2 linked regions of the Chloroflexus aurantiacus J-10-fl genome follow. The protein of the gene in region 2 interacts with the protein of the main gene of each other region in a pairwise test. Links are inferred from orthologs where the notes say so. Each region holds a gene or a part of one and is shown on either strand. Other genes may lie near its edges. The genes, in order: gyrB and gyrA.

Region 1 (15,747 bases), 2.3 Mb from region 2 along the record:
GCGTGAACGGTTAATCATCGTCATAGGAGTCTCCTTATGGGTCACCGACAAAACGGCTTCATCCCTACGAACGATGATGGTTGACGTTCTCACCACCGAAAGATTACAGGGAGTTGAACAACTGTTGGAGGCTCACGTTTCAGAGAGGAGACCGTTCGCCAGCCAGCATTACCCGTACCGCGAAGTGTGGAGTGCGGCAGCCATGCTGCCGCGCCAGCCATGCTCACGCACAGACACAGGTCGCAGCGGACACCCGTACCGGTTCGTGACCCGTGACGCATCGCCTGGCGTAGCCGGGAGCGCGCGCTTCCAGCGTGCTTGACCAGAAATGTATCACCAGCCAGTGTTAGAGCGGATACCATTTCCAGCCAGCATTGACCGTATCGCGAAGTGTGGAGTGCGGCAGCCATGCTGCCGCGCCAGCCGTGCTCACGCACAGACACAGGTCGCAGCGGACTCCCGTGCCGGTTCGTGACCCGTGACGCATCGCCTGGCGTAGCCGGGAGCGCGCGCTTCCAGCGTGCTTGACCAGAAATGTATCACCAGCCAGTGTTAGAGCGGATACCATTTCCAGCCAGCATTGACCGTATCGCGAAGTGTGGAGTGCGGCAGCCATGCTGCCGCGCCAGCCGTGCTCACGCACAGACACAGGTCGCAGCGGACTCTCGTGCCGGTTCGTGACCCGTGACGCATCGCCTGGCGTAGCCGGGAGCACGCGCTTCCAGCGTGCTTGACCAGAAATGTATCACCAGCCAGTGTTAGAGCGGATACCATTTCCAGCCAGCATTACCCGTACCGCGAAGTGTGGAGTGCGGCAGCCATGCTGCCGCGCCAGCCGTGCTCACGCACAGACACAGGTCGCAGCGGACTCTCGTGCCGGTTCGTGACCCGTGACGCATCGCCTGGCGTAGCCGGGAGCACGCGCTTCCAGCGTGCTTGACCAGAAATGTATCACCAGCCAGTGTTAGAGCGGATACCGTTCGCCAGCCAGCATTGACCGTACCGCGAAGTGTGGAGTGCGGCAGCCATGCTGCCGCGCCAGCCATGCTCACGCACAGACACAGGTCGCAGCGGACACCCGTACCGGTTCGTGACCCGTGACGCATCGCCTGGCGTAGCCGGGAGCACGCGCTTCCAGCGTGCTTGACCAGAAATGTATCACCAGCCAGTGTTAGAGCGGATACCATTTCCAGCCAGCATTACCCGTACCGCGAAGTGTGGAGTGCGGCAGCCATGCTGCCGCGCCAGCCATGCTCACGCACAGACACAGGTCGCAGCGGACACCCGTACCGGTTCGTGACCCGTGACGCATCGCCTGGCGTAGCCGGGAGCGCGCGCTTCCAGCGTGCTTGACCAGAAATGTATCACCAGCCAGTGTTAGAGCGGATACCATTTCCAGCCAGCATTGACCGTATCGCGAAGTGTGGAGTGCGGCAGCCATGCTGCCGCGCCAGCCGTGCTCACGCACAGACACAGGTCGCAGCGGACACCCGTACCGGTTCGTGACCCGTGACGCATCGCCTGGCGTAGCCGGGAGCACGCGCTTCCAGCGTGCTTGACCAGAAATGTATCACCAGCCAGTGTTAGAGCGGATACCGTTCGCCAGCCAGCATTGACCGTATCGCGAAGTTTGGAGTGCGGCAGCCATGCTGCCGCGCCAGCCGTGCTCACGCACAGACACAGGTCGCAGCGGACACCCGTACCGGTTCGTGACCCGTGACGCATCGCCTGGCGTAGCCGGGAGCGCGCCTCCGGTGCGCATTACCAGCGGTGTATCGCCAACCAGAACCGGCGCCTGACAGCGGCAGCCATGCTGCCTGAGAGCTGGGAGCGCGCCTCCGGCGCGCATTACCAGCGGTGTATCGCAGGCCAGAACCGATGCCCGACAGCAAGCGGCGCGTTGCAGCTTCTGGCAGCGGGCAGATAAAGGGTATTGCATGTTGGCATTCTTTATGTTATCGTTTTTGATAACGATGTTGAAGTTGATATATCAAAAAGGTTCTGCCTATGCCACTCAAAAACTTTGCCGTTGTAAATCACCCGGCGCGCATGCGCATCTTTCAGGCGCTTACCGGGGTTGAACTCTCCATCAATCAATTATCACGTGTCCTACCCGACATCCCTAAACCGTCGCTGTACCGACACGTACACAAAATGCTGGAAGCAGGCGTGGTGCGCGTTGCCCGTACACGCCACATTCACGGGATCGAAGAGCGCTTCTTCATCGCCGAGGAAGGCTTGATTGACCCGGCAGATGTTTTTCAGCCCGGCGGGTTAGAGCAGTTCGCCGACCATGTTCAGTTATACGGTTCGTCGGTAGCCCAAGACCTGGCGAATTACGTGCTGGAGCGTGGCGAACCTGACCTGAATAACATCATTGCCCGGGAATACACGTTTTACGCAACAGAGGAAGAGTTCATGAAGGTACGTCAGGCAATCTGCGATCTGTTAGAGGAACTGCAAAAGAATCCCCCCGCTGCAGGACGCACCAAACGTCGCATGTTTGTGATGGGCCATCCACTGCGAGCGGCACTACTGGCAGACCAGGCAAATTCGGACGCAGGGTAAGTCTTACTTCAGGAGGTTGCTATACCTGAACGGTAGGAGCATGGATGTCGTGCCCCTACCATTGATCGGTCAGCGTGATCTGGCAGGGGTATCGCATCGGGCCGTGACATACACCTCCCGCTGGCCGACGATGCAGATCAGCGATGTCTCTTTTTTGCTGGTCTGAGACAAAATGAGTCAAGGGTTTGCATGCGCTGCCGGGATAGGGTGCGCGTCGCTCGCCTGCGTGCTTTGGTAGTCAGAGAGGGTGCAAATCGGTGAAGGGCAATCGCTGCTGGCCGGCAACATGTACTGCCTGCCACGCCAGTGCTCATTTCCTGAGCCTCTTCACTCCCACCATGACCGCCATCCCCGCCGTAAGCAGCGCTACCACCCACGCCATCGTGGCAAGCGGCACGATAGTTGCTTGCTTAAGCGCGATCCCACTGGCTGCCCAGGCTACCACCAGCGGCAAAATCCCATCTTGCCAGCGGTGGACAAACCACCAGCTCAGGCCGGCAGCCAGTCCCAGCAGCACCATCGTACTCACAATCCCACCGGTGCCGGTATCGCGCCAGCCCAGCTCGTACAGCAAGACACCACCATTGACCAGGGTGGCGACGCAAATCCAGCCCAGGTACAGGCTAAACGTTGGCTGTACCAGCCACTGCTCGCCAACCTCTGCCTGGCCGGGACCACGCAGGGCCAGATAGACACCAATCAGCCCACCCAGCACGACCAGCATTGCCGGTAGTGAGAGCAGGGGCAGATTGTAGTGCCAGAAGATGAGCCACGCAATATTGCCGACACAGCTCAGTCCGAACCAGGGCGCGGCGGCCCGCAGGCGGGGATTGGTTGCCTGCGCCGGGAGAAGCTGATAGATCGCATAACCAATGAGACCGATATAAATCAAGCTCCAAATCGAGAACACATAGCCGGGCGGTGTGATAAAAAGAGGGTAGCGGTCTGAAATCTCACCGGTGGTCTGGCCGTTGAGTGGCAACGTATTCGCCAGAACGTTGGTCACAATAGTTGCCAGCAAGCCAATCACCACCCCAATCTGTTGCAAATGAAATATTGGACGAGCAAGTGATGTGTTCATCGTAATCTCCATTATAATGATGGTACCGAGGCGAAGTGCGTAGACTCGCCTACCTGTATTGTATGAGGAGAATGGTCGCCATGCCAGACTGGAAGAGCTATCTTGCCGAACATCAGGAACGTTTTCTTGCCGAGTTGGTTGATTTTCTGCGCATTCCCAGCATCTCGGCCATCTCGGCCCACGCTGGAGACGTGCTGCGTGCTGCCGAATGGGTAGCAAATCGCCTGACTCAGGCCGGCATGGAGCATGTCGCGATCCTGCCTACCGGTGGTCATCCGGTGGTCTATGCCGATTGGCTACATGCGCCGGGTAAGCCAACGGTATTGATCTACGGCCATTTTGACGTGCAACCGGTTGATCCTCTCGATCTATGGACCCATCCGCCCTTTGAGCCGCATATCGAACATGACCGCATTTATGCCCGTGGCGCGAGTGATGATAAAGGCAACATGCTCATTCCAATCCTGGCAGTGGAGGCGTTGCTGCGGAGCAGCGGATCGCTACCGGTCAATATCAAGTTCTTCTTCGAGGGCCAGGAAGAGATTGGCAGTCCGCAGATTCCGGCATTCCTGCAACACGAGCGTGAACGGTTTGCTTGCGATCTCGTCTTGAGCGCCGATGGTGGACAGTGGAGCGAGGATCAGCCTCAAATTCTGGTTGGCCTGCGCGGCGGCTGTGGGTTGCAGATCGACGTTCGTGCTGCAAATATGGACTTGCATTCGGGCATGTATGGCGGTGTCGTCCAAAATCCGATTCATGCGCTGGTCCACATCCTCGCCTCGATGCGCTCGGACGATGGTATGATCACCGTTCCCGGCTTCTACGATCAGGTGCGACCACTGACCCCCGCCGACCGCGAGCGGATTGCGGCCATTCCCTTCGATGAAGAGAAGTTGAAGTCATCCCTCGGCGTGCCGGCCCTCTTCGGTGAAGCCGGTTTTACCCCGCGCGAGCGTGAGTGGGTACGGCCAACGCTTGAAGTTAACGGTATCTGGGGCGGTTTCCAGCAGGAAGGCATCAAGACCGTCTTGCCGTCTGAAGCCCACGCCAAAATTACCTGTCGGCTGGTGCCCGACCAGGAACCCCAGGTGATCCTCGATCTGTTGCAGGCGCACATCAAGCGCCATACCCCACCCGGCGTAACCGTGACCGTGACACCACTCGCCTTTCAGGCGTTCCCCTACCTCATTCCCGAAGACGATCCGGGCAATGTTGCCGTGCGTGAAGTCCTGATCGAGCTGTATGGCCGCGAGCCGTATTACGTGCGGAGTGGTGGTTCGATCCCGGTGTGTACCCTCTTCCAGCGCCAGCTTGGTGCCTATACCAGCAACTTTGCCTTTGGCCTGGACGATGAGCGCTTCCACGCGCCCGATGAATTCTTCCGCTTGAGCAGTTTCCGCAAAGGGCAAACCGCCTACTGCATGCTGCTTGAGCGGCTGGGACGGTGAGGATAGCCCGGCTGTCAGCATCTGTCCGGTAACTCACGATTCTGTGTGTCTGGTCAGTCGAATGCAGACTACATCGCATGAGTGCGGAACCTGCACTTCCGCACTCATAAGCTGCGGATAGAGATTGTGTTGACGATGTCTGATAGGTAACCCGACGTGAGCCTGCAAAGGAGAGAGTATATGCTCGATTACGCTGCTTTGTATCGCCGCGAGCGTACCATTCAGCAACTGGTGGATGGTTTAACCATAGCCGATCTCCACGCCGAGACCGACGAAATGTACGACACAGTGGAACGGCTGATTGCCGACTGCACTGATGCAGATGTGACCTTTCAGCCGGTTGATCCCAAAGCGCACGATCCATTCGCCAGCGATCCCAATGCAGTTAACCAGGCATGGACACTCGGCCATGTGATCGTTCATCTCACTGCTTCGTGCGAAGAGTCGGCGTTTCTGGCCGCAGAAATGGCGCGTGGCGTGCCATTTCATGGCCGTTCGCGCTATGAAGTGCCCTGGGAAACCGTCACAACAATGGCTCAGGTCCGTCAGCGTCTCGCCGAGAGTCGCCGCATGCTCCATGCCTCATTGAATATGTGGCCCGACCATCCACATCTCGACTACATTGTCGAACCGTGGCCGGGCGCGCCGCCGGTTGATGCGCGTGGTCGGTTTGTATTGGGGCTGGCCCACGCCTACGATCATCTCGGCCAGATTGCCGAGATTGTGCGTCAGGCAAAGGCAAGTGCCCATTCCTGACCGGTGTTTCGCAGTAGCACACACCTGTTGTCCTGAGAACGCCTCTAATTGGTTGGGATGGGAAATATTCCAATAGTGCCGGCAATTCACCAGCCTGGGCACGGCCTGGGGTACAGCCAGGCGCGATTCGGTGGCAGAGCGATCTACAGCGTATAACCCATGATTACTCGTGAGAGTTGGATACGCACATGCGGTGTCTATACATACGGTGATAGTGTGTAGGCTTACTGACACTGCATGAGTCTTACCGCAAGTATTGATCGGGGTATGGTGAACAACCATACCCCGATCATTTGTCACTTGTAGATTCAGGAACTATTGCTTGTTGACACCCTTCTGCATTGCCCGCCACACCACTTCATCGCGCATCGGCAGTTCGTAGATACGGGCACCGGTGGCATCGCGAATCGCATTGGCGAGCGCTGCTGCCCCGGCGGTGATCGGTGGCTCGCCAACACCACGTGCGCCAAACGGCCCGTTGGGTGCCGGATTGGTGACCAGAACAGTTTCAATCGACGGCACATCTGCCGCACGTGGCAGGGTGTAATCCATAAGACTGGCCGTCAATAGCTCGCCATTTTCGTCGTAGCGGAGTGCTTCGTGCAACCCCCAACCAATTCCCTGCACGGCACCACCGTGAATCTGGCCTTCCACCATCAGCGGGTTGAGCGGAAACCCGACATCCTGGATTGCGACATACCGCAACGGTTGCACTCGTCCGGTTTCGTTGTCTACCGTGACCTGCACAATATGCGCGACAAAGCCGGGAGCATTTTCGGCGGGTGCTGTTCGTCCTTCACCGACAATAGGTCCCGGCCCGCCCTGCTGTTCCTGAGCACGCCGGGCAACCTCGCCAATTGGCAGTGTGCGTCCAGGTAAGCCCCGGACATGGATAGCGCCATCACGCAGGTCGAGATCGTCAATGCGGGCTTCCAACATATCAGCAGCAACCTCCAGAAGCTGCCGCCGGGCTTCCTGGGCCGCCGCAGCTACCGCACCGGCAACACTGTACGTGATCTGACTGCCGCCACTCGGCCCGGCAAACGGCCCGCTGCGGGTATCACCGGCCACAATCTCGACCTGTTCGGGTGGTACACCCAGAATCTCCGCCGCCACCAGCACGAAGCTGCTGTTGACACCTGAAATGTCAACCGAGCCGACGTGGACGCGCACGATCCCATCGGTGTCAACCCGACAAACGGCTGCGGCGGGTGACATCCCACACGGCCAGCCGCCAATCGCCAGGCCGACTCCGCTGCCCGGTGTGCGCTCGCGCCAGAGCGGATGGTTGGCCGCGGCTTCCAGCACCTGCCGTAGCCCCATCGACGGCCACGGGTCGTTGTTGCCCATCGGGTCGCCGGTCGTCGCTGCGTTTCGCAAGCGTAGCTCAAGCGGATCAAGCTCCAGACGGCGAGCCAGCTCGTCAATGCTCGACTCGAGCGCGAACGTAACTTGCGGTGCCCCCGGCGCACGGTATGCGCCGGCCTGGGGTTTGTGGGTGAGGACTTCAACCACATCAATCTGGACGTTGGGGCAGCGGTAGTAGCCGCCGAGTAGCGTGCTCATGATGCCGCCCAGCGTGAAGGGGTAGACGCCGTTGTCGATCACCATCTCGGCCACTATTGCCGTGAGGACTCCTTCACGAGTTGCCCCCAGTTTGATCGTGATGGTACTGGCCGGTGAGGGGGTGGTGGTCAGAAAGTCTTCACTGCGGTCAAGGACGATCCGTACCGGACGCCCAACGGCCAGCGCAGCAGCGGCAGCCAGTGGATCGAGAATGCCGTATTTGGCGCCAAACCCACCGCCGACCGTCATCGGTACCACCGTTACCTGACTTGTCCGCAGTCCAAGCAAACGAGCGACTTCATCGCGAACCCCAAACTGCCCCTGCGTGCTGGTGTACAGGGTAATGTGTTTGCGGATCGGTTCGATATCGGCGACTACGGCGTGCGGTTCCAGGTAGCCCTGGTGGACTATCGCCGTTCGATAGGTGCCTGCGACCACCACCTCAGCAGTGGCGAGCGCCGCCAGGGCATCACCCCGACTGAAGCGTTTCTGTTCATGGATGTTCGAGGCGACGTGGTCACTCTGCTCTTCGCCACGGGCCACGGCGGCGTGGGCCGCAGTTAAATCGGTGTCGGCCTTCGGCGCGCCTTGCGGCCAAATCACCGGTGCCGCCGGATCGAGGGCGGCTTCCGCAGTAACCGGTGCCGGCAACGGTTCATAATCGATCTGCAAGGCAGCCACACCATCCTCGGCAGCCGCCAGACTGGTGGCCAGAACCAGCGCAACCGGTTCACCACGGTAGCGAACAACCTCTCTGGCGAGGGTTGTCGTCTGTCGTGATGAGGGCTGCCGATTGCGTGTGGGTAGATCGTCGGCAGTCAATACCGCGACCACGCCGGGAATCTTCAGCGCCGCCGCAGTATCGATCCGGGTAATTCGGGCATGGGCGAACAGGCTGAGGGCCAGCTTGCCGTGCAGCATACCCGGCAGGGAAACATCTCCGGCGTAACGGGCACGACCGGTCACCTTCTCGACGCCATCGACTAATTTACGCGCTTTGCCAAGGTAGCGATGCGGGGCTTGTTGTGTCATGCTTGTAACTCCTCTGTGAACCTCTCCCCGTCTATCGTACCATAATGTGAGTGTGGGATAACGAAGCAGCACAAGCGGCTGCCTGTGCTGCATACATACCGTCAGCGCGGAATAAGCCGGCCCGATGCGTGGTTTCTTCACATAGCGCAGTGCCGAACTGACGTTTTCAGAACCGGTCTTTCTCCATAGTGATCGCTCAGGAACCAATACTCAACAACAACGTTCCGCGAAGAGCGCCCTGATTATCCAGGCCAACGGTACCGGTGGATGTGATCGCCTTGAACGGTGCCAGACGTTGTTCGAGGTCGGGATCGGCCAGATCGGTACCGACCCGATTGTACAGTTCTCGCACAGCCGTGAGGTTGACGTGAAGGATACCGCTGTTCGGAGAGGGTAATGCCCGCAGCGCGTCGGCATAGTCGCTCTGGCTTGACAATTTCTGTTCAGCTCCAAATGCCGACTCCATCGCCTGACGACCGAATGCAATCACCAGATCATTCCCGTTGAAGCCGTAGCCGACAAAGAGATCGCCTTCTTCTATCGCCTGTACCTGAGTACGACCCAGTGATGTGTCGGTAAACACCAGACCGAACGAATCGGCAACAAAAGCACTTATCCGCTCCATCCCTTGTTCAGCGGCAGACCGGTCGGCAACTCGTAGCGCGAAATACCCGCCAACCGGCAGGTCGTTGCTGTCAAGCGGTAACACAGTAATCACACCCTCGCCGTGGAACCAGCGAAACAGATCGCGCTCGAAGTCGATGTTCAGGCTTGCTTCAAGATCGTCGAGCGTATTTGCCGTTTCGGGTGAGGCGGCAAGCTGATCACGCAATTGCTGCCCCCAGTCTTCGGGAATGAGAAAACTGAACACACCAAGTGCCGCACTATCGACATCGCCCGCCCGTTCTGGCGAAACGGCAGGCCGTAATTGAGCGATCCGTTCGCGCAAGTCGTTCCCCAGCCGATTCTGATCAAACACCGAGACGGCGTCGAAGCGCAGACCCCGCTCAATGACCGCCATCGTTAGCCCTACTCCTTGCAGAGCCTGGGCCGCAGCCTGTGCATCGTTTAAGGTAGCCGTTGGTACCGTATCGGTGGACGACTCAAGCAACGCATCGGTGAGGCGGGCGATAGTATCACCAGAAATATAAATGGTTGCCATGCGGTCGCCGGGGAGAGCCTGGATTACTGTCTGAAATGATGTATTGCGGGCAAGCGTACTGTCATTCTCTTGTTGCACCAACGTAGCAATGTTCTCGGCCTTATTGGCGAAAACGACCGTGTTCCGGGCCAGGGCAAACGCTGCAAACGGTGTTGTATCGCTTTCGCTGGCGTAAATCGTCACGTTGTTGATAGTGTTTGTCGTAAAGCGTTCGCCTTTCTGTTCGCGGAACGCCCGTTGCTTGTCGAGAAAAGCCTGCGCAGCCCGTTGATCGCGTACCGCTGCCAGCAAGAGAATGTTCGTTTCCCGATCCAGTGGTGTCGAGAACGGATTCATCGGATCAGCCGGCTCCAGGCCAGACAGATTAGTCAACTCTTCGATAGGCAGACCGTACAGGGCCAGTGCCATCTCAGCACCGATCCATGGGGCAATATCTTCGGCGAATGTAACCCCAAAGCGTTCCGCCAGCAGATCCGAAGTCGTCTCACTCTCCTGATAGTCAAACGTTTCAGGAAATGCCTGCCGCAGGCGTTCGATATTGGGGAGATCGCTGAGATTGGGGGTGAACGTGGCATATATTTGCGTTTCCGCCGGCAATAATTCGGGCAAGTTATTGGCCCGTTGCGTCAACAGCGTAAATGCCAGTGCAGCGCCGCCGATCACAATCAGTAAGATGCCTGCCAGGCCACCACCGATCAGGATCGGTAATAGATTGCGTCGGCGTGGTTCAGGTGTAGCAGGCGGTAACGAAAATGGGTCGGGAGCAGTCACTGTTGCCTCCTTACTTGCGGGTAAGCCTGGTCTGTTGCTGCAATATACGCAGGAGCCACGAAGCGAGTTTCATCTCTGGAAACTACCTCAAAAAAGATGTTGGGGATTGACGCAATCAGCCATCGCTTGATGGAATACCTGTACTGGAAAGTTCCCTCTGTGCCCTCCGTACCCTGGTAGTGCAACAAAAACCACCGAGCCACAGAGAACACGGCAGAGTGTACTACCTCTGGGTCCTCTGTGGCTCGGTGGTGCAACAGTAACAACCCTACACGACGTTCACGTACCCGCTGAACATCCTCTCAAATATCCAGCTCAACCACCTCGTTCGCGTGGGTTTGAATAAACCGCCGGCGTGGTGGCACCAGGTCTCCCATCAACATCGTAAACGTCTCATCGGCGCGTGCGGCATCTTCCAGCGTCACCTGAAGAATAACCCGGTTTTGCGGATTCATCGTCGTCTCCCAGAGCTGTTCGGCGTTCATTTCACCCAGCCCTTTGTAACGCTGGATTTCTACCTTGGTACCGGGTGGCAATTTGCTCAGATACGCATCACGCTCAGCATCAGAGTAGGTGTAGACCTGCTCGCGACCGTGTTTGATCCGGTAGAGTGGCGGTTGGGCGATGAACAAATGACCGTTGGTAATGAGCGGTCGCATATGCCGGAAGAAGAAGGTCAACAGCAGCGTGCGGATATGGCTGCCGTCAACATCGGCGTCGGTCATCAGGAAAATGCGGTGATAGCGCAGTTTACTGAGATCAAACTGATCACCGATAGACGTACCGATGGCGGTAATTAGCGCACGCACCTCGGCATTCGAGAGCATGCGATCAAGCCGACTCTTTTCGACATTAAGAATCTTCCCGCGCAACGGCAAAATCGCCTGAAAGCGCCGGTCACGTCCCTGTTTCGCCGTGCCGCCTGCGCTATCACCCTCAACAATGTAGAGTTCACAGCGGGCCGGATTGGGGTCTGAACAATCGGCGAGCTTACCGGGGAGCGAGAACCCCTCCATTGCGCTCTTGCGTGCTGTCTCGCGTACCTTCTGTACGGCCAGCCTGGTACGCGCAGCAGAAATAGCTTTTTCGATAATACGCCGCGCTTCAGTGGGATTCTCGTCGAGCCAGGCACTGAACGCATCGCTGAACACCGTCGCCACCGCACTGGCCGCCTCCGGGCTGACCAGCTTCTCTTTGGTTTGCGACGAGAACTGAGGGTCTTTCAGCTTAACGCTGATAACCGCCGTCAAGCCCTCGCGCACATCATCACCGGTCAGGTTGCTTTCGTTGTCTTTCAACAGCCCCTTTGCCCGCGCATAATTGTTGATGACACGGGTCAGTGCGGTGCGAAATCCTGACAGGTGCGATCCACCATCGGCGTTGTTGATGTTATTGGCAAAAGTGTAGACGTTATCGGTATCGAACGAATCGGTGTACTGGAGCGCCACCTCAACCATCACATCGTCAACAATCCGCTCGACATAAAACGGTTGACGATGGAGTACCGTCTTTTCCTTGTTCAGATGGCGGACATAGGAAACGATTCCGCCTTCAAAATAGAAGTTGAGTTCACGGTTTGTCCGTTCATCAACAAACTTAAAGCGCAACCCCTTATTGAGATAGCTCATCTCGCGGAAGCGCTGGGCCAGCGTATCGAAATTGTAGTCAAGCGTTTGAATGATGGATGTGTCGGGCAAAAAGCGCGTCGTCGTACCGTGGCGGTCGGTTGGTTCGAGATCGATTACATCGGTGACCGGCACACCGGCCCGATATTCCTGGTAGTAGTGGCGGCCATTGCGATACACGTCTACTCGCATATAAGCCGACAGGGCATTAACAGCCGAGACGCCGACGCCGTGCAGGCCAGACGAAACCTTATAGCCACCGCTGCCGAATTTACCACCGGCGTGCAGGCGCGTCATCACCAGGGTCAGCGTGCTGATCCCCTCTTTGGGATGAATACCGACCGGAATCCCCGACCCATCATCACTGACGGTCACCGAGCCATCACGATGAATGGTAACGCTCACGCTGGTTGCACGACCGGCCATCACCTCATCGACCGAATTGTCAACCACTTCACGCACCATCGTATGCAGGCCATTGATGTCGGTTGGGCCAATATACATACCGGGGCGCTTGCGCACGGCTTCCATGCCCTCAAGCACCTGAATCTGACTTTCATCGTAGGTTGTCGGTGTCTCGCTTGTCATAGTCTGTTTTCCTTATAGTGTCACATTGTGTTTCGCCCTACGCCGGCAATAGCGTGGCGGCGTGATAGCGATAAAACTGTAAACGAGCGGCACGAATGCCACTGCCAATGCAGGCATTACCGATGATTGCCGGTGCCAGCCAGCCTGGTTGGGTTGCCAGCGAGCGCCAGAGCTGAGCAAAGCCAACCTCAATCACCGTACAGATGGCTAAAAATGTGGTAATCGCTAACCAACGCTGACGAGCGAATTGCCAGCTTTGGTAAAGAGCCTGGAGTGGGCGCTCATCACTCAGGGTGATAATTTCTGGCGTGAACCCAAATCCAATCAGGCCGGCGATCACCAGTACGATCCATCCGTAATAGATCAACGTTGTCGTCGCCGGCATGAGCAGCATTGTCAGCAGACTCAATCCACCGATTGGTGCGATCACACACCCGATCAGTACGAAGACGATGCTCAGGCGCAGGGCAACGTTAAGCGTTCGTCGCAACACCGTCTGCCAGGGTAAGCGCTCGCGCAGAATGATCTGGCGTAAGCTCACCAAAAACCAGCTACTCAGCGCCAGGGTTATCACGTTAAGTATCATCACCACCCCTGCAAATTCCATCACCGGCAGAGCGGGTGGTGGTGGTACTACTGCATCCAGGCCAGGAGCCAGGATGGGAATGCTGTTGGTTACAACCAGTAAGGTACGGGCATCAACGGCGTGTAATGTCCCGATCCACTGCGCTGCAACACTTTGGTTGTATGAAAAGGGCATCGCCAGTGTGATTGCACTGCCAAGCCAGAGATAGACACTCAACCCAATTGAGAAGAGCAGAATAAAAGGCTGACGGTGAATGACTGTATAGCCCACCGCCAGTGCATCGGTTATATGAAGTGTTTGGCGCATGCGTGTACTCATTCGCTCGCCCGATTCTGCTTTATTATACCACATTTCGGTGTTTCATGGTGATGGTTTTAGTTCATATGTTCTACTATCAGGATCAATCAGGCGACAACTCAAAACCATCCTCAATCAATTGATGCCCCGGCGAGTATAGAAACTATTTCAAAAAACATCTACGAGAAGGTATCTTATTCATTACCGACCGATTCCATGTTCGTGACGATCACACCCGGCATCCTCGTGACCAGCAGGTCAACGACGTGACACGCGCCATATCGTGTGTACGGCTGGCGCGGCAGCATGGCTGCCGCACTCCAAACGACGCCACACGCGGATGATGAGCGAACAAGGCAACCTATCTAACACGTGATGGCACTGGCGATGGCCGGTAACCATCCTCGCTTCCATACCGGCAGACTGGGAGCAGGATCGACTAGAACCTGTTTCAAAAAACATCTACTATGAAGTTGTCTCATTGTGACCAGCCGGGTCAACGACGTGACACGCGCCAGATTGTGAGCACGGCTGGCGCGGCAGCATGGCTGCCGCACTCCACACGCTACGCCGTGCACATGCCAGGCGGATAAGGCATCCTATCCAACACGTGATGGCACTGGCGATGGCCGGCAACCATCCTCGCTTCCATACCGGCAGACTGGGAGCAGGATCGACGAGAACCTGTTTCAAAAAACATCTACTATGAAGGTGTCTCATTGTAACCAGCCGGGTCAACGACGTGACACGCGCCATATCGTGTGTACGGCTGGCGCGGCAGCATGGCTGCCGCACTCCAAACTACGCCACACGCGGATGATGAGCGAACAAGGCAACCTATCTAACACGTGATGGCACTGGCGATGGTCGGCAACCATCCTCGCTTCCATACCGGCAGACTGGGAGCAGGATCGACGAGAACCTGTTTCAAAAAACATCTACTATGAAGGTATCTCATTGTAACCAGCCGGGTCAACGACGTGACACGCGCCATATCGTGTGTACGGCTGGCGCGGCAGCATGGCTGCCGCACTCCAAACTACGCCACATGCGGATGATGAGCGAACAAGGCAACCTATCTAACACGTGATGGCACTGGCGATGGTTATTAGAGCGCGATAGTACAGCTTTTTATGAAATAAGTTTTATCTTTGTTGATTGGCAAGCGTTCATGCGCCTGTACAGTGGTCGGCTAGCACGACAGAGCAGCTTTTATAAAATAAGTTCTATTCTACCTCTTACCTCCCACCTTCTCTCTCCTACCTCCCACCGTCTCGTCCCTACCTCTCTCGCTCCTACCTCCCACCGTCTCGCCCCTACCTCTCTCGCTCCTACCTCCCACCGTCTCGCTCCTACCTTCTCCCGTCTCGCTCCTACCTCCCTCGCTCCTACCTTCTCCCGTCTCGCTCCTCCCTCCTCCTGTCTCGCCCCTACCTCTCTCGCTCCTACCTCCCACCGTCTCGCTCCTCCCTCCTCCTGTCTCGCCCCTACCTCTCTCGCTCCTACCTCCCACCGTCTCGCTCCTACCTTCTCCCGTCTCGCTCCTACCTCCCTCGCTCCTACCTCCCCCCGTCTCGCTCCTCCCTCCTCCTGTCTCGCCCCTACCTCTCTCGCTCCTCCCTCCCCCCGTCTCGCTCCTCCCTCCTCCTGTCTCGCCCCTACCTCTCTCGCTCCTCCCTCCCCCCGTCTCGCTCCTCCCTCTCTCGCTCCTCCCTCCTCCCGTCTCGCTCCTCCCTCCCCCCGTCTCGCTCCTCCCTCTCTCGCTCCTACCTCTCTCGCTCCTCCCTCCCCCCGTCTCGCCCCTACCTCTCTCGCTCCTCCCTCCCCCCGTCTCGCTCCTCCCTCTCTCGCTCCTCCCTCCTCCCGTCTCGCTCCTCCCTCCCCCCGTCTCGCTCCTACCTCTCTCGCTCCTCCCTCCCCCCGTCTCGCCCCTACCTCCCCCCGTCTTGCCCCTACCTCTCTCTCCTACCTCCTCCCGTCTCGCCCCTACCTTCTCCCATCTATCTCCTATCTCCTATTTCCTACTTTCTATCTCCTCCCTCCCCCATCTTAGGCCAGATTCAGGTTTGCGGAATTGCCGATACTGTTGTATACTGTCTACGGCTAGGGTACAGCCACAGGGTATTAGTGTGTACTAAGCCCATGGCCCGAACCCTGACGAGCAGTAGGTTGTCAATGCTTTGTTGAAACTGGCGACAGGTATACCAACCCATTACAGGCAAAGACAACCGTCGTATGGTTTGTAACCTGGCTGGCAGTTGGTATGG
Region 2 (15,893 bases):
TGGGTGATGCGTCGCTGTGCGTAAGAGTTGATCTGCCCGCTGGGAGCACGCGCCTATGGTGCGTCCATATTACACCTGGTACCAGATCAAGCGAGATATCAAATCTGAAACATACAATGCAGGGCACGCGATTCTGTAGGGGCGGGTTCTGAACTCGCCCCTACGCAACCCGCCCCTACCCGTCCACCCGCATCATGCAGGTGACACCCACGGATCATCGCAGGCGGAAGATCACAGTTCACCGCATATCCGGTGTTAGGCAGTGAAACATCGTATCGAGCAAGATTTGATATGACACGTTATCACAACCGCAGCATTGTACCAGCGCCCCTGCACCACTGACAAGCCAAAAAAGACCTGGCAGTGACGTGCCTGGTGGCACTTCAACACGGGCGTGAATACCGGAACAGTGTATATCGTTGCGCAAGCGTTGGTATATCGTCACGAGGACAGGACCTATCAGTGTATGAAGTAGTGGCGCACAGTCGTGCATCCCAACCAGTGCAGCAAGCCTTCACCCAAGGTACACATTCACCTGATGCACCCCTCTGCATCCGCATTTCTCGCTTCCCACCCACTACTTCCTACTTCCTACTTCCTATTTCCTACTTCCTACTCCCACACCAGATGCGTGATCGGTCTGAATTTGCTATGATTGAGAAGTATTTGTAAAGTTACGGCACAGTAAATGGTTCAATCATTGTTCCCACGCTGCACAACACAAACTGTTGGTATTACTCGTAGAGATACATATGCACGATACTATCGAACTTGAGATTGAAGGTATTGCCCAGGGTGGCGATGGCGTAGGCAGGCATGGCGATCTGGTCGTGTTTGTCACCGGAGCACTACCGGGTGAGCGGGTCAGAGCAACCATCACCGAGCGCCACACCCGGTTTCTGCGGGCTACTGTGTGTGACATTCTGCGCGCCGCTCCAGAGCGAGTTGAACCCCAGATCAAGCCTGGTGATCACGCACCGTGGCAACACATTGCCTATCCGGCTCAAGTGCGTTACAAAGGGATCATCGTCGCAGACCAGCTACGCAAGTTTCTCCCCGACATCACCATACCGATCCAGCCCGTAATTGCGGCACCGCATCCCTGGGGCTATCGCAATAGTGCCCGTCTGCATGTAGACGGAGCGACTCTTGGTTATCACGCAGCCGGGACGAAGACCGTCGTTGATCTGGCAGATGATCCACTACTTTTACCGGCACTACGGGATACGCTGCGGAGTTTGCGCCGGTTAGCCTTTGCCGGTTTAATCAAAGAGGTTACGCTGCGGGCCAGTGCAACCTACGGCTATGCCGCTGCTCGCCTCTCGCCGACGCCAGATGCCGAACGACACGCGCTGTGGCGGCTGGCCACAGCCTGGAAGGCATCAACCCCTGTGCTGGCAGGAGTCACGCTGGAAGATGAACCATTCGTGGGAACGCCCTTTGTGTACGACGAACTTGCCGGCGTGATCTTTCGGTTGAGTCTGGGCAGCTTCTTCCAGGTCAATCATGCCCAGGCCGAGCGCATGGTTGCAGTCGTTCGTGACGCACTGGCCCCGCATGGCGGTCGTCTCCTCGACGCCTACAGTGGGGTGGGGAGCTTTGCCCTGCCACTGGCCAGATGCTACGATGAGGTAATTGCCGTTGAAGCCTATCAACCGGCGGTAGAGGATGGTCGGCAGAGCGCCATTGACAACCAGATTACAAATGTGCAATTTATCAACGGCGCTGCCGAGCACACTGTTGCCCATCTCAGCGGACCTTTTCACGCCGTCATTCTCGATCCGCCGCGTCGTGGGTGTCATCCGGCCCTCATCGAGGCGATTATCGCTCATGCACCACCCCAAATCGTCTACATTTCGTGTCATCCCGGCCTGATCGGGCGCGATCTCGCTCCACTACTGGCCGCCGGTTATCAGATCACATTCGTGCAGCCAGTCGATCTCTTTCCACAAACCCCACACATTGAAACAATTATCCATTTACGATCTGTTGTAGGAGAATAAGATGGATTATTTTTAGTTTTTGGAATGATTAATCTGTAACCTGCTATCTATGTGATAATTGACAGAAACAATCATGTGTTATAATATCTGAAACAACAATTTACATGTAAATTTTGCGCTATGCAGCATTTGCAATCAAGCATGCAAAGACATGCCAGACAGAACGCTGTGATCAAGTTTACACGATTTTACCTTTTACATATCATTGGCATAGGATCAACATCTTTTATATAACACATAACAACCATTCATTGCTTATACCTGGCGTCACACTGATCATCCACGTCTGCGTACAAATCCAGCAATTGATGATCTCTGCACCGCGAATGATAAGCTGTGTTATACTACATATCGGCGTTCAGATGGTTTTCTAATTGTTTTAACTGATCACAAACTGTGAACCGACTCACTGCCAAAATCTGTTTACTGGGAGAATTCTCGGTTGGTAAAACCAGCCTGATCCGTCGCTTTGTCGAAGGTGTCTTCGATGAGCGCTATTTGAGTACGCTTGGCGTCAAGATCAACCGGCATACACTGCATATCGATCAAACCGAAATTAACCTCATTATTTGGGACACAGCCGGTGGCGAGAAGTTTGATCAGGTCGTTCAGAACTATTATCGCGGTGCGGCAGGTGCCATTCTCGTCTGTGATGTAACCCGACCTGAAACGTTATCCGCACTTCACGAATACGCGACAGCTTTTCACTCGGCCAGTCCGCATACCCCGTTCGTTATTGCGGCGAATAAGATCGATCTGACCACACAGCGGCGCATTGCCGATGAAGAGATTGCGACAGTAGCAACAGCGCTCCAGGCTGATTGGATATTCACCAGTGCTCGCACCGGTGAAGGTGTTAGTGACATATTCCACGCGCTAGGGCGTCGCATCCGGCAACGAAGGGGGACGGTATGACTGATGAAGTAAACGGGATCAGAACTCCGCAAGAAGAAGCGGAAGAGCTTGAGCGAGTGCGCCAGATCATTCTTGGCTCGAATGTTCGCCAGCCACGTCAGGCTGAGGTTGATCGGCTGCGGGAGATCATCTTTGGCCCGCAAATGGAAGAGTATGCCCGCATGTTTAGCGATCTTCGTCGCCAGCTTGAACACCTCACCGAAGATGTGCGCCAATTGCAAGATCGGTTAGGCGAGGTGGAAAAGAGCGTGCAGCGTCGCTTTGACGCCCTCGAAGTTGAAACCCGGCGGCTCAATGATGAGTTGCGGCGTGAAATCGAGCGTCAGCGCGCTCGCGAGTCGCTGTTGCAACAAGTTGTGGCCCAGGCCCGGCAGCACGAAGCGGCAATTACCGGTCTGGGGGATGGCGTAAGCGAACTGCGTCGCGTGCAGAGTCACCACGATCTTGAAATTCGCTCCGGTCGGGCCGGTCTGGCCGAGACGCGCGATCTGCTCGAACAGCGTACACAGGCACTACGACGCGAAATTCGCAGTACCGAAGATGCGCTACGGGCTGAGTTGCGGCGGATCGCTGACCGCCTGGATAATCAGAAGACTGACCGCAAAGCGCTGGCCAGTATGCTGATTGAAATTGCCACCCGGCTGGAAACCGGAAGTACGGTCGCCGGTTTGCTCGATGGACTCTCCTCTGCCAAAGATGAATAGGCAGGCTGGTAGTACGAGCGATTATGGCTACCGATCCACAAACGAGTCGCGAGATTGAAGAACTACGACGTGTGCTGTTGAAGCCGGAGGCGCTGGTTGACCGGATCAGTCCGGTGATTGCTGACATTCTGGCCGAGCAGATTACCACGTCGAAAGATGAGATTGCCCGTGCACTGGCGCCGGCCATTGGTGAGGCTATCCGTCAGCAAGTCTATAAGGCGCGTGAAGACATTATTGATGCGCTCTACCCGGTGATCGGGGCGATGATCGCCAGGGCGGCAACCGAAGCAATCCGCGATCTGGCCTCGCAGATCGACACACGCATTCGCACCGGCCCCCTGCTGATGCTCGACCCCGGCTACTGGCAGGCACGCGCCCAGGGTATTTCTGCCGGTGAGTATGCGCTGCGCAGCCAGTTACCGTTTTCGGTACAGGAAGTCTTTCTCATCCAACGCGATTCCGGCATTTTGATCTGTCATCTTGCCGCGCCGGGTATCCCGGCTGCTGATCGCGATCTGGTCAGTGGCATGCTCACCGCTATTCGCGACTTTGCCCGCGATGCACTGGGTGAAGGTGATGAGCTTGGCGCCATCAGTTATGAGTCACGTCAGATCGTGATTGCAAGTGGGAGTGCCGCCTACCTGGCAGCGGTGATCACCGGCGTTGAACCGCGAGGCTTCCGCGAAGAATTACGGCAGACACTGGTAGCCATTCACGAAGGACGTTATGACCGTCTCCGCAATTTTGCCGGTGATGATGAAGCATTGGTTAGCGACATCGAAGCCCTGATCCGTGAACGCATATCGCTGGCAACTATTCAGGTTGATCGTAGCCGCCCACAAAATACCTTTATTCAGCGAGCAGTCCTGGTCTTTCTGCTGTTGATCGCTCTCTCACCCCTCTTTCTTTGTGGCTGGTGGGTGATGAGTGTGGAAGCTCGCATGGCGACTCTCTTTGCACCGACGGCGACGCCAACCGCAACCGCCATCCCAACGGCGACGCCGACTCCAACCGCAACGCCGACGGCTACCCCAACCGCAACGGCAACGCCGACAGCTACTCCAACCGCAACGGCAACGCCAACGGCTACCCCAACCCGTACTCCAACCCCGACGATCACACCCACACCAACCGTGACACCGATTCCATACGATGGTGTGATGACGGGGAACGTGTATTTGTACAGCTTCCCAGATGAGGCCAGCGAGCGTAGCCCAATCGTAGCACCGCGAAATGCACCTGTCATTGTATTGGCGCAATATGGCGATTGGTACCAGGTGCGGGTTGACGTTCGGATCGACCAAGAGTCTGTCCAGCTCATCGGTTGGGTTCCGTCGCGATGGGTAGGATTGGTGCGTCCAATTCCGCCATCGCTTGTCACTCCTTTCCCTCGCCCCTGAGTTCAAGATATTTAAGGGTAAGCAGACGAAGGGGATGACAGGTTTAATCATAAACGGGCGGTGGAATCTTCTGGTACCTGCTGTTCGCTCTGCTCTAACCGGGCATCACGGCAGAACGGTCGCCGTGAACGAGTGTCTGGCCTATCAATTCAGCAGGTGGATGAACCTTTGACCGCTGGCGACCTGATGCATAACAGCCACAAGCGAGGTAGACGATGTCGTTATCGGTTGAACAACGGGTATTGATTGAAACCGGGAGTGCGTATGTCGTGGTCGATCCTGATCTGCGCATCCAGAGTGCCGGTGGCATGCTGGCCCTGCTTGGCGGTAAACCGCCGATTGGGGGGCATTTGCTCGATTTACTGCCGGAATTATTTGGTAATGAAGCGGCACTAGACGAGATATTGCACGGCGAACGGGATCGTCTTTACTTACCGTTGATCAACCGTCAGATGCCAGATGGCTCTACCCTCTATATCGATCTCTTAACGATCCCTCTTACCGATAAGGATGGGCGCATCACCGGTCTGATCCAGATCGTGACCGATACGACCCAACGTAGTGTTATCGAACAACTACGCTCCCAACAGCGTAATGAATTACAGTTGCTGAAAGATCGGCTGCAACGGCAGAATGTCGAGCTGGCGCGCATCAATGCCAGTTTGCTCAAGACCACGAAGATCAAAGACGAGTTTCTGGCCAGTATGAGCCACGAGATACGCACTCCGCTCACGGCCATTTTGGGCATGGTAGACCTGCTGCGCGCTCAGTTGGTTGGTCCATTGAGTGATGAGCAGATGGGCGCGATTGATGGCATTAAAAAAGGCAGTCAGCATCTGCTCTCGCTCATCAATGACTATCTCGATATTGCCAAAGTTGAAGCGGGTCGGATGGAGCTAGACCTGACTCCAGTTTCAGTGCAGGATGTCTGCATGTCGTTGCGCCCACTGGTGGCTGACCTCATCAGGCGCGCCAATCTGTCATTGATCTTCGACATTGATTCTGCGGTTCAGGTCATTCTGGCTGATGCACGACGGCTGCGCCAGATTTTGATTAATCTGCTCTCGAATGCCATCAAGTTCACCCCAGCCGGTGGTAAGGTGGGGCTAGAGGTACGTGGTGAGCCAGAACGGGGAGCGGTGCGCTTTACAGTATGGGACACCGGGATTGGGATTTCGGCTGAAGATGCTGTGCGCTTATTTGAGCCATTCCAGCAGATTGAGAGTGAACGGCAGAAAGAGGTGACCGGTAGTGGTCTGGGGCTGGCACTGGTGGCCAAGCTGGTTCGCCTTCACGGTGGCAGTGTTCGCGTCGAAAGTGAAGTAGGGGTTGGGAGTCGTTTTCACGTCACGCTGCCCTGGGAACCGGACGAGCAATATCGCTTTCTGGAACAACTCGATCAGCAAGAGCGGGAGGAAGATACTCACCCAACCGAGTTGCCTGCCGCCTCGCCACGGGCCGGTGATCGCCCACTCCTGATGGTTGAAGATGATGTCGCCAGTGCTACCTTGATTGCCGACTACCTGCGCCGCTGTGGGTATCGGGTAGTGCATGTCGAGTCAGGCGAAGAGGCGCTGGCCTACATTCAGGGTGAATTGCCGTGTTTAATCCTCCTCGATGTCCGCCTGCGCACGATGAGCGGTTTTGAAGTGATGCAGCACTTGCGCAGTCAGGTAGCCACTCGTGATTTACCAGTTCTGGTCTTAACGGCGCTGGCTATGCCCGGCGACCGTGAACGGTGTCTCGAAGCCGGAGCTGATGAGTACCTCGCCAAACCGATTCGTTTACGGCTCCTCGCCGAACGGATTGCCGCGTTGCTTGAACGATAGGGCGTAATTAGCAAATCTTCGTTGACATTGATAGGGGCAACACTGCTGATACCACCAATCGCTGTTCATTAGTCCAGTAATGGGATTTGCCTCGCTCTGAGGAGTGGCTTCCTGCTTGTGCTTGTCCATTACCTGTGCCACTGTCACGTGACGAGTGCGAAAGTGATCTGAATACCTGCGGCATAGCCCGCGTCATCGCTTACATGCAGGCAGTGCATGACGGATGGGCAAGCCAGACGGACATCCTTTGCCTGCATGTTCGTCCCTGTGACCGGTGGAGAAACTGCTGCGCCCCACCCCTGATCGTGAGCACGGCTAGAGCCTGTTATGGACTTTTCGGTTCTGCTCGTATATCATGACGCTATGACACGAAAAGCGTATCCCAGTGATGTTTCCGATGAAGAGTGGGCGTTTGTTGCGCCCTATTTGACACTGATGGACGAAGCAGCGCCGCAGCGGAACTATTCCCTGCGCGACGTCTACAACGGGCTGCGCTACCTTCTGCGTACCGGTGCGCCGTGGCGGATGCTGCCCAACGACGTACCGCCGTGGCACGTGGTGTATCAACAGACCCAGCGCTGGCTGAAAGCGGGCGTGTTTGAGCAGATGGTGCATGATGTGCGGATGCTGCTGCGTGACATCACTGACCGCACACCCCAGCCCCGCGCCGTCATTGTGGACAGCCGGACGCTTCAGTCGACACCGGAAAGCGGGGGACGTGCCGGCTACGATGGGCACAAACGTCGGAACGGCTCGAAGGTGCATCTGGCCGTGGATACGCTTGGACAACTGCTGGCGGTGGTGGTCACGCCAGCCAACGACCAAGACCGGGCGCAGGTAGCGGCACTGGCGCAGCGCATTCAAGAGGTAACTGGCGACACGGTAGAGGTGGCCTTCGTTGACCAGGGCTACACTGGTGAGCAACCGGCAGCCGATGCCGCCGCCCACGGCAGTCGCCTGGAGGTGGTCACGCTGCCGACCGCCAAACGGGGCGTTGTCTTGCTGCCGCGGCGCTGGGTGGTCGAGCGCAGGTTTGCCTGGATGACGCGCTTCCGTCGCCTGGTGCGTGACGACGAACGTGTGGCAGCGACGCTGGCCGGCTTGCATTTCGTTGCCGTTGCCATCTTGTTGGCCCATCGGTTTGTCGCTCTCATGGTTCAAAGTTCATAACAGGCTCTAGTGCGGAAGGCACGCTTCCGCACTCCAAACTACGTGCCATGGGCAACCCGGCCTGGAACCTATGCATTACCCATAACTGGTGTCAACCACGTGCGTATCGGCTGGTATGATCGCTATTGTTGCTGTTTTGGGCGACCGAATCGGTGACAGTGCGCCGCTCCAGCCGTGCCGGCACGTGCTGGATGGATTGCCGTACCCGCTTGTTATGCGCGTGTCGCGCGGTGTGGAGTGCGGCAGCCATGCTGCCGCGCCAGCCGCGCTCACGATCCGGCGCGTAGCATACCGTTCCCCATCCTGGTCACGGCGGTGCTGGATGTGCTCGTGCCGATCATCGAGTCGGTCAGGCATGCATGCGATACCTGCGCGTAGACGTTTGGTTGTACCAGGTTCGTACCTGCGCACCAGCAGCCACGGCCAGTACCTGACGGTAGTGGCGATGATGCCTGCACGCAGGCTGGAATCCCGCGCCACGGGGAGCACATGCAGCCTGGCCTAACGCAGCGCGACATGTGGGTAATGCATAGGGCCTGAAACGAGGACTACCGGCATGCGATCCCATGGCGTGCGCAGCAGAAACGCTGGTGCTGCGCCGCCGCGCCCAGGAGCGGTGTCGGCGTGATCGGTGGATAATCCGCTACGACCACGATGACACCAGATTTGATTCCAGTATTTTGTCCCCTGCCCCCTACGACAACGGATCGATTAATGTCGGCGTGGAGCCGTTACCGTTCTCTTCCGGGTCTTCCACCGATAGCGCAGCCACCCGATCACCGGTCGCCACATTGACGATGGTCACCCCCTGCGTGGCCCGGCCCAGGCGTGAGATCTCGCTGGCGCTGGTGCGCAATACCATCCCACCGGTGGTGATAAAGGTGAGCAGAGAATGCTCACGGACAACCGCCGCAGCAGCAACTTCGTCAAGATCGTTGCGCAGTTTGATGGTAATGACGCCACCGGTAGCCCGGCCTTTGACCGGATATTCAGAGAGTGCTGTTCGCTTGCCTATCCCTCGCGCAGTCACAACCAGCAGATCGGCCCCCTCTTCAGCCAGATCCATACTGACAACGCGATCACCGTCTGCCAGGTTGATCCCGATCACGCCGGTGGCCGGACGACCCATTGGTCGCACTTCGCTCTGCTCGAAACGCAGCGTCTGACCGCGAGCCGTCGTCAGCAAGATGTCTTCGTGGCCGTGGCTGACCCGCACCCAACCCAGCACATCACCCTCTTCCAGGCCAATCGCGATTAGGCCGTTCGAGCGCACCTGACTGTACTCACGCAATTGCGTGCGCTTGATCTTCCCGCGCACCGTCGCCATCACCAGATACTCGGCATCAAACTCGCGCACGGCCAGCATTGACGTCACCTGTTCACCCGGTTCGAGCGAAATCAGGTTTACCAGTGGCAAACCCTTCGCCGTTCGGGAGCTGTCGGGTACTTCGTGCGCCTTCAGTTGATAGACCTTGCCGCGGTCGGTGAAGAAGAGCAGGTTGTCGAGCGAATTGCACGTCAACAGGTGGCGCACAATATCCTGTTCTCTGGTCAGCATACCCTTGATGCCTCGACCACCACGGCGCTGGGTGCGGTAGGCATCAGGTAACTGACGCTTGATATAGCCACGGTCGGTCAAGGTAATCATCACCCGCACATCGGGGATCAGGTCTTCGTCGCTCACTTCACCGGTGACATCAGGAATAATGCGGGTGCGCCGCGGATCGCCATACTTCTCTTTCAGGCGAGTCAGGTCTTGCTGGATCAGGTGCAACACCTTGCGCGGATTGGCCAGAATATCTTCCAGTTCGGCGATCAGCTTGATCACCTCACGGTATTCATCTTCGATCTTCTTGCGTTCGAGCGCAGCCAGACGGCGTAACTGAAGATCGAGGATAGCCTGCGCCTGCCGCTCGGTAAGCGAAAAATTACTCATCAGGTTATTGCGGGCGCTCTCAGCAGTTCGCGAGTCGCGGATGGTCTGAATGACAGCGTCCAGGTTATCGAGCGCAATCTTCAAGCCCTCCAGAATGTGGGCACGTTCCCGAGCACGGGCCAGATCGAACTCGGTTCGGCGTCGAATAACCTCTTGCCGGTGGGTGATGTACTCTTGCAAGAGGCGTTTGAGGGTCAAGACGCGCGGCTGACGACCGTGCTCGACCAGTGCCAGCATATTGATCCCGAAGGTAGTCTGCATTTGGGTGTGCTTGTAGAGCGCATTGAGCACCTTCTTGGGTTGGGCATCTTGTTTCAAAAGGATCACCAACCGCATGCCGGTGCGGTCGCTCTCATCTCGCACATCGCGAATACCCTCGATCTTGCGATCTTTGACCAGCTCGGCAATTCGCTCTTGCAGACGAGCCTTGTTGACCTGATACGGCAATTCGGTGACGACGATCATAAAGGCACCGCGCCCGGCCTCTTCGATATGTGTCTTGGCGCGCAGCGTAATCTGCCCACGCCCGGTGCTGTACGCGGCTAAAATCCCCTCGGTGCCCAGAATCAGCCCGGCAGTTGGAAAGTCAGGGCCGGGGATGATCTTCATCAGCTCCTCAACCGTGGCCTCCGGGTGTTCGATTAGATAGCTGATCGCATCGCAGAGTTCGCCGAGGTTGTGCGGTGGAATGTTGGTTGCCATACCAACCGCAATCCCGGAAGCACCGTTGAGCAGCAGATTGGGCAGAATGGCCGGGAGCACGACCGGCTCGCGGTAGCTGCCATCGAAGTTATCACGAAAATCGACGGTATCTTTCTCAATCTCACTGAGCAACTCTTCGGCAATTGGCGCCAGGCGCGCTTCGGTGTAGCGCATCGCTGCGGGCGGATCGCCATCGATGGAACCGAAGTTACCCTGGCCATCGATCAGGGGATACCGCATACTCCAGGGCTGAGCCATGCGGGCCAGCGCATCGTAGACGGCACTGTCACCGTGGGGGTGCATTTTACCGAGCACATCGCCCACGATACGGGCACTCTTTTTGTATGGCTGATTACTGCGAAAGCCCATGTCCCACATGCCGTAGAGAATACGGCGCTGCACCGGCTTCAAGCCATCACGTGCATCAGGGAGCGCACGCGAGACGATGACGCTCATCGCGTAGCTGAGATAGGCCGTCCGCATCTCATTGGTGATGTTGACGGGCCGGACGATACCGATTTCCATTTGTTACTCCGTTACGTCGGTTTTAGCGCATTATTATGCGATGTTTGCCATCTCACATTATACCCGATCCAGGCGTTTCTGTCGAATAAAATGAAACATATGTTCAATTATTGTGCTACAATATGCTATACCATACCCTTCTACCGCGAATCAGGTTACAATGAGAAAACGGTATGTACCGTGATTGATATAGGACAGGATATGAGTGAATTACCATTGTTTCGTTCGGTAACGTCTATCGAAACTGCTTTCAGGCCAGATGCCGACGTGATCATCATGTCAGGCGATGTGAGTGAATGCATCGCGCAGATTCCCGATCGTTCAATCGCCCTGATCGTCACATCACCGCCGTACAATCTGGGAAAAGCCTATGAAGATCGAGTCTCGATTGAAGCATATTTGCAGACTCAGGCGGAACTTATTGCGCAGCTCTGTCGTGTGTTGCGCGACGATGGCAGTATTTGCTGGCAGGTAGGTAACTTCGTCGAGCATGGTGAAGTGTACCCACTTGATATTCTGTACTACCCCATCTTCAAGAGACTGGGCCTGAGACTACGCAACCGGATTGTCTGGAAATTTGGGCATGGCTTGCACGCTTCAAAACGATTCTCCGGGCGCTATGAAACGATCCTCTGGTTTACCAAATCGGACCACTACATCTTCAATTTAGATGCAGTTCGTGTTCCGGCCAAATACCCCGGTAAACGACACTTTAAAGGTCCGAATAAGGGCAGGCCATCAGGTAATCCCCTGGGGAAGAATCCGTCGGATGTTTGGGAAATCCTCGAACGGGATTGGGAAGAACTGGTATGGGACATCCCGAATGTCAAATCGAACCATCCAGAAAAGACCATACATCCCTGTCAGTTTCCGATTGAACTGGTTGAGCGTTGCGTGCTTGCCCTGACCAATGAAGGTGATATGGTCTTTGACCCGTATATGGGGGTCGGCTCGACCTTGATTGCTGCATTGATGCATCAGCGACGTGCCGTTGGTTGTGATAAAGAAGCAACGTATGTCGAAATTGCTCGTCAACGTGTGGTTGATTATTTCAATGGTACCCTGCGTTACCGTCCGCTCGGCAAACCCGTTTACCAGCCAACAGGGAGAGAGAAAGTTTCTCAGATTCCAGAGGAGTGGAAGGAGTCGTTACAAGCCCGACTTCTGGAGCGAAATGGAGATTACGAATGAGAGTCGTCGGCAAATATTCTTTCAACGACGGTGAACGGTTTATCGAGGAGAACTATCCGATTGAATTGCAAGAGGTCTACAATGTTATAGAAAAAAGTAGATGCTACAAAGTGCAAAACAAAACCCAGTCTCGAGAAGAAGAAGTTTGGTCGTGAACTTTACAATCCACGTGAACTGAATAATGCTTTCACCGAGAAGTTCAAATCACGCGGCTGGACAAAACATAAGATCGAATGCGTATATTCAACTGAGTACTACATTGATGGATTTCGACCTAAAAAACCACTGAAAGGTGCTTTTCGTGAAATGGATTTTGTTAAGAACTTTGTAGGTGTTGAGGTTCAATTCGGAAAATATGCTTTTATGGTCTATAACGTTTGTGCGAAAATGACCATCTTTCGTAACTCTGGCGTGATCAACGCAGGAATTGAGATTGTACCTGTTAAATCATTTGCTGAAGAGATGTCTAGCGGTGTTTCGTATTTTGAACAAATCGTTTGGGATTTGGAGAATCGTGGGATCGCAAACATTGATATTCCGGTGCTAATTTTGGGAGTAACTGCGTAAAGCCTGTTTGAACAGGCATACCATGACGCCGCTTAACGTACTTGTTACCCATGGCTGAAGAAAGGCAGCCAACCAGATATGTCTGGTGAAGAAGCGACACATGAACGCCGGGTCACGTCCATTGAACCGGCTGGCCCACGAAGCCAGTCCGTATCTCCAACAGCACGCCGATAATCCGGTTGATTGGTATCCGTGGGGCGAAGAGGCTCTCGAACGCGCCCGGCGTGAGGATAAGCCCATTCTGGTCAGTATCGGGTATGCCGCCTGTCACTGGTGCCACGTGATGGCCCACGAGAGTTTCGCCGACCCGGAAGTGGCGGCTGTGCAGAATGAATATTTCATCAATATCAAGGTTGACCGCGAGGAGCGTCCCGATCTCGACAATATCTATATGGCGGCAGCACAAGCGCTGACCGGGCGCGGTGGCTGGCCGCTCAATGTGTTTTGTCTGCCTGATGGAACACCGTTCTTCGCCGGTACCTATTTTCCACCCGACGCCAAAGCCGCCCGCTACCGGATGCCCGGCTGGCGGCAGGTGCTGCTCTCGGTAGCCGAGGCGTATAAAACCCGGCGGGCGGATGTGACCGCTTCCGCACACGAGCTGCTCGAACATATCAAGTTGCTCACCCGACCGTTGCCTGAAACCCTTCCCCTCGACGAAGAGTTGCTGATGGCGGCAGCAGCGCAGATCGGGCGTGAATTCGATCCGCAGTATGGCGGGTTTGGCGACGCGCCAAAGTTTCCGCAGCCGGTCGTGCTGGAGTTTCTGTTGCGCACCCATCTGCGCGGTGACGTACAGGCGCTGCCGATGCTTCAGCAGACACTTGAGCAGATGGCGCGGGGTGGGATGTACGATCAGGTCGGCGGTGGCTTCCACCGCTACAGTGTCGATGAGCGCTGGCTGGTGCCCCATTTCGAGAAGATGCTCTACGATAATGCCCTGCTGGCTGAGGTCTACCATCTGGCGGCCCAGGTCACCGGTGATACCTTCCTCGCCCGTATTGCCGATGAGACGTTCACCTACATGCTACGCGATCTGCGCCATCCTGATGGGGCGTTCTTTAGCAGTGAGGATGCCGACAGTTTGCCGACACCCGGTGCATCCCACGCCGAAGAGGGGGCGTTCTACGTCTGGACGCCCGATGAATTGCGAGCAGCGCTGGGCGATGATGCGGTGCTGGTTGGCGCCTACTACGGGGTGACGCGCCAGGGCAATTTTGAAGGGCGTTCGATCCTGCACGTGCCACGACCGGCTGCCGCTGTTGCAGCGATGCTGGGCGTGTCGGTGGAGCGGCTTGAAGCGACCGTTGCCCGTGCCCGCCCAATCCTGCGCACCTTTCGCGAGCGACGACCCCGCCCGTTCCGTGATGAGAAGGTGATTACGGCATGGAATGCGATGGCGATCCGTGCGCTGGCAGTGGCAAGTTCCCGTGTGCCGGCGTATCTGGATGCAGCGCGACAGTGTGCCGATTTCCTGCTGACCAACCTTCGGCGTGATGATGGCCGGTTGCTGCGAAGCTGGAAGGACGGGCGGCCAGGACCGGCGGCATTTCTCGATGATTATGCCCTGTTCTGCGATGCCCTGATCGAACTCCATGCTGCTGGCGGCGACACCCGCTATCTGGCTACCGCCATCGATCTGGCCGATGCGATGATCGATCTGTTTTGGGATGATCAGGCCGGCATGTTCTTCGATACCGGTCGTGATCAACCCGCCCTGGTTACCCGTCCACGTGATTTGAGTGATAATGCAACACCGTCCGGCTCATCGGCGGCCACGGTTGCCCTGCTGCGGCTGTACGCCATCACCGGGCGCGAGAGGTATGAAACGCGGGCCATGCAGACGCTGCAACAGACAACACCGCTGCTCAAGCGCTTTCCGTTAGGATTTGGGCGTATGCTGTGTGCGGCTGATCTGGCGCTGGGGCCGCTGCGCGAGCTGGCGATTATCGGCCCGCCTGATCATCCGGTAACGCAGGCGATGCTGGCAGTGGCGCGATCTGCATATCGTCCTCGCCTGGTCATTGCGCGAGCCATGCCTGACGATCCGGTCGTCACGCTCAGCCCACTCCTGAACGACCGCCCGATGGTTGATGGGCAGCCGACCGCTTATCTCTGCGAGCAGTTTGCCTGTCAGATGCCGGTTACGACGCCAGAGGCACTTCAGGCGCAGTTGGGATGAGTAGGAGATAGGAGATAGGAGATAGGGGATAGGGGATAGGAAACCTCGTGTGGCAATGTGAACGGGTACATGCATCGTCTGTAGGGGCGGGTTCAGAACCCGCCCTACACGAATCACGCAGGTGATCCTCTCATGAACGGATCGCGGAATAGTGGCGGCGGGGGCAGAAGGGGAGGACGTGCCGGCCCGTGGCGCAGGCTAGAAGCCTGCGCACCAGCGGCCACGGCCAGCACCTGCCGGCGGTAGTGGGGATGCCTGCACGCGGGCTGGAAGACGAACCACATTGCGACTTACAAAGGTGCGGTTAAGTAGTGGGGATGCCTGCACGCGGGCTGGAAGCCCGCGCCACGCCACCCGCGCCACGGAGAGCGCTTATAGCCCGGCCTAACGCAGCGTGACTGTGGGTAATGAAAAGGCTTCAGTATGGGGTCAGGAGCACAGCAAGCCGTGCCTATCTATAGCTCCACCACCATCCCATACCTGCTTGCGTAGCCCCTCAGATTTGTTATGATGCTGCCAGCACTGATTGCAACAGACCGGTAGTGATCATAACAAGGTGCTGATACTGCATGCACATTCTCCACGTTGTTCAACTCTACTGGCCGGCGCCAAGCGGCGCGGCCCGTTATTTTCAAGAAATCGGGAAGCGGCTGGTCGCTGAAGGCCATCGCGTTACCGTGCTGGCAACTGACGCCTTCGATCTCGAACACCTCTGGATGGCCGGGAAGCGCCGGATTCCTGAACCGGTCGGTGAGCACGATGGCGTCGT

Evidence for each region.
Region 1: the proteins of gyrA (region 2) and gyrB interact in binary tests that used the Escherichia coli proteins (3 or more experiments, as listed by UniProt). The link is inferred for Chloroflexus aurantiacus J-10-fl from one-to-one orthologs.

Annotation. Positions count from the first base shown.
Region 1 is NC_010175.1:4,036,839-4,052,585, forward strand. What follows is about bases 10,143-13,053. They hold gyrB (DNA topoisomerase (ATP-hydrolyzing) subunit B), read right to left. Parts: upstream 12,598-13,053; coding sequence 10,687-12,597; downstream 10,143-10,686. Other genes in these bases: CAUR_RS15840 (DUF3352 domain-containing protein), read right to left, coding at 10,143-10,384; CAUR_RS15850 (hypothetical protein), read right to left, coding at 12,635-13,053. Outside these bases: CAUR_RS15810 (hypothetical protein), read right to left, coding at 1-24; CAUR_RS15815 (helix-turn-helix domain-containing protein), read left to right, coding at 2,008-2,568; CAUR_RS21780 (hypothetical protein), read left to right, coding at 2,609-2,734; CAUR_RS15820 (TspO/MBR family protein), read right to left, coding at 2,879-3,649; CAUR_RS15825 (dipeptidase), read left to right, coding at 3,730-5,097; CAUR_RS15830 (DinB family protein), read left to right, coding at 5,278-5,853; CAUR_RS15835 (xanthine dehydrogenase family protein molybdopterin-binding subunit), read right to left, coding at 6,169-8,451; more of CAUR_RS15840, read right to left, coding at 8,648-10,142; more of CAUR_RS15850, read right to left, coding at 13,054-13,489. UniProt on the Escherichia coli protein: DNA gyrase negatively supercoils closed circular double-stranded DNA in an ATP-dependent manner to maintain chromosomes in an underwound state.
Region 2 is NC_010175.1:1,728,701-1,744,593, forward strand. Bases 8,451-11,507 are described here. They hold gyrA (DNA gyrase subunit A), read right to left. Parts: upstream 11,185-11,507; coding sequence 8,716-11,184; downstream 8,451-8,715. Other genes in these bases: CAUR_RS06520 (DNA-methyltransferase), read left to right, coding at 11,386-11,507. Outside these bases: CAUR_RS06480 (class I SAM-dependent RNA methyltransferase), read left to right, coding at 753-2,003; CAUR_RS06485 (Rab family GTPase), read left to right, coding at 2,400-2,918; CAUR_RS06490 (coiled-coil domain-containing protein), read left to right, coding at 2,915-3,622; CAUR_RS06495 (SH3 domain-containing protein), read left to right, coding at 3,646-5,022; CAUR_RS06500 (ATP-binding response regulator), read left to right, coding at 5,238-6,851; CAUR_RS06505 (IS5 family transposase), read left to right, coding at 7,215-8,021; CAUR_RS21175 (hypothetical protein), read right to left, coding at 8,113-8,271; more of CAUR_RS06520, read left to right, coding at 11,508-12,375; CAUR_RS06525 (BglII/BstYI family type II restriction endonuclease), read left to right, coding at 12,550-12,942; CAUR_RS06530 (thioredoxin domain-containing protein), read left to right, coding at 13,043-15,124; CAUR_RS06535 (glycosyltransferase family 4 protein), read left to right, coding at 15,694-15,893. UniProt on the Escherichia coli protein: A type II topoisomerase that negatively supercoils closed circular double-stranded (ds) DNA in an ATP-dependent manner to maintain chromosomes in an underwound state.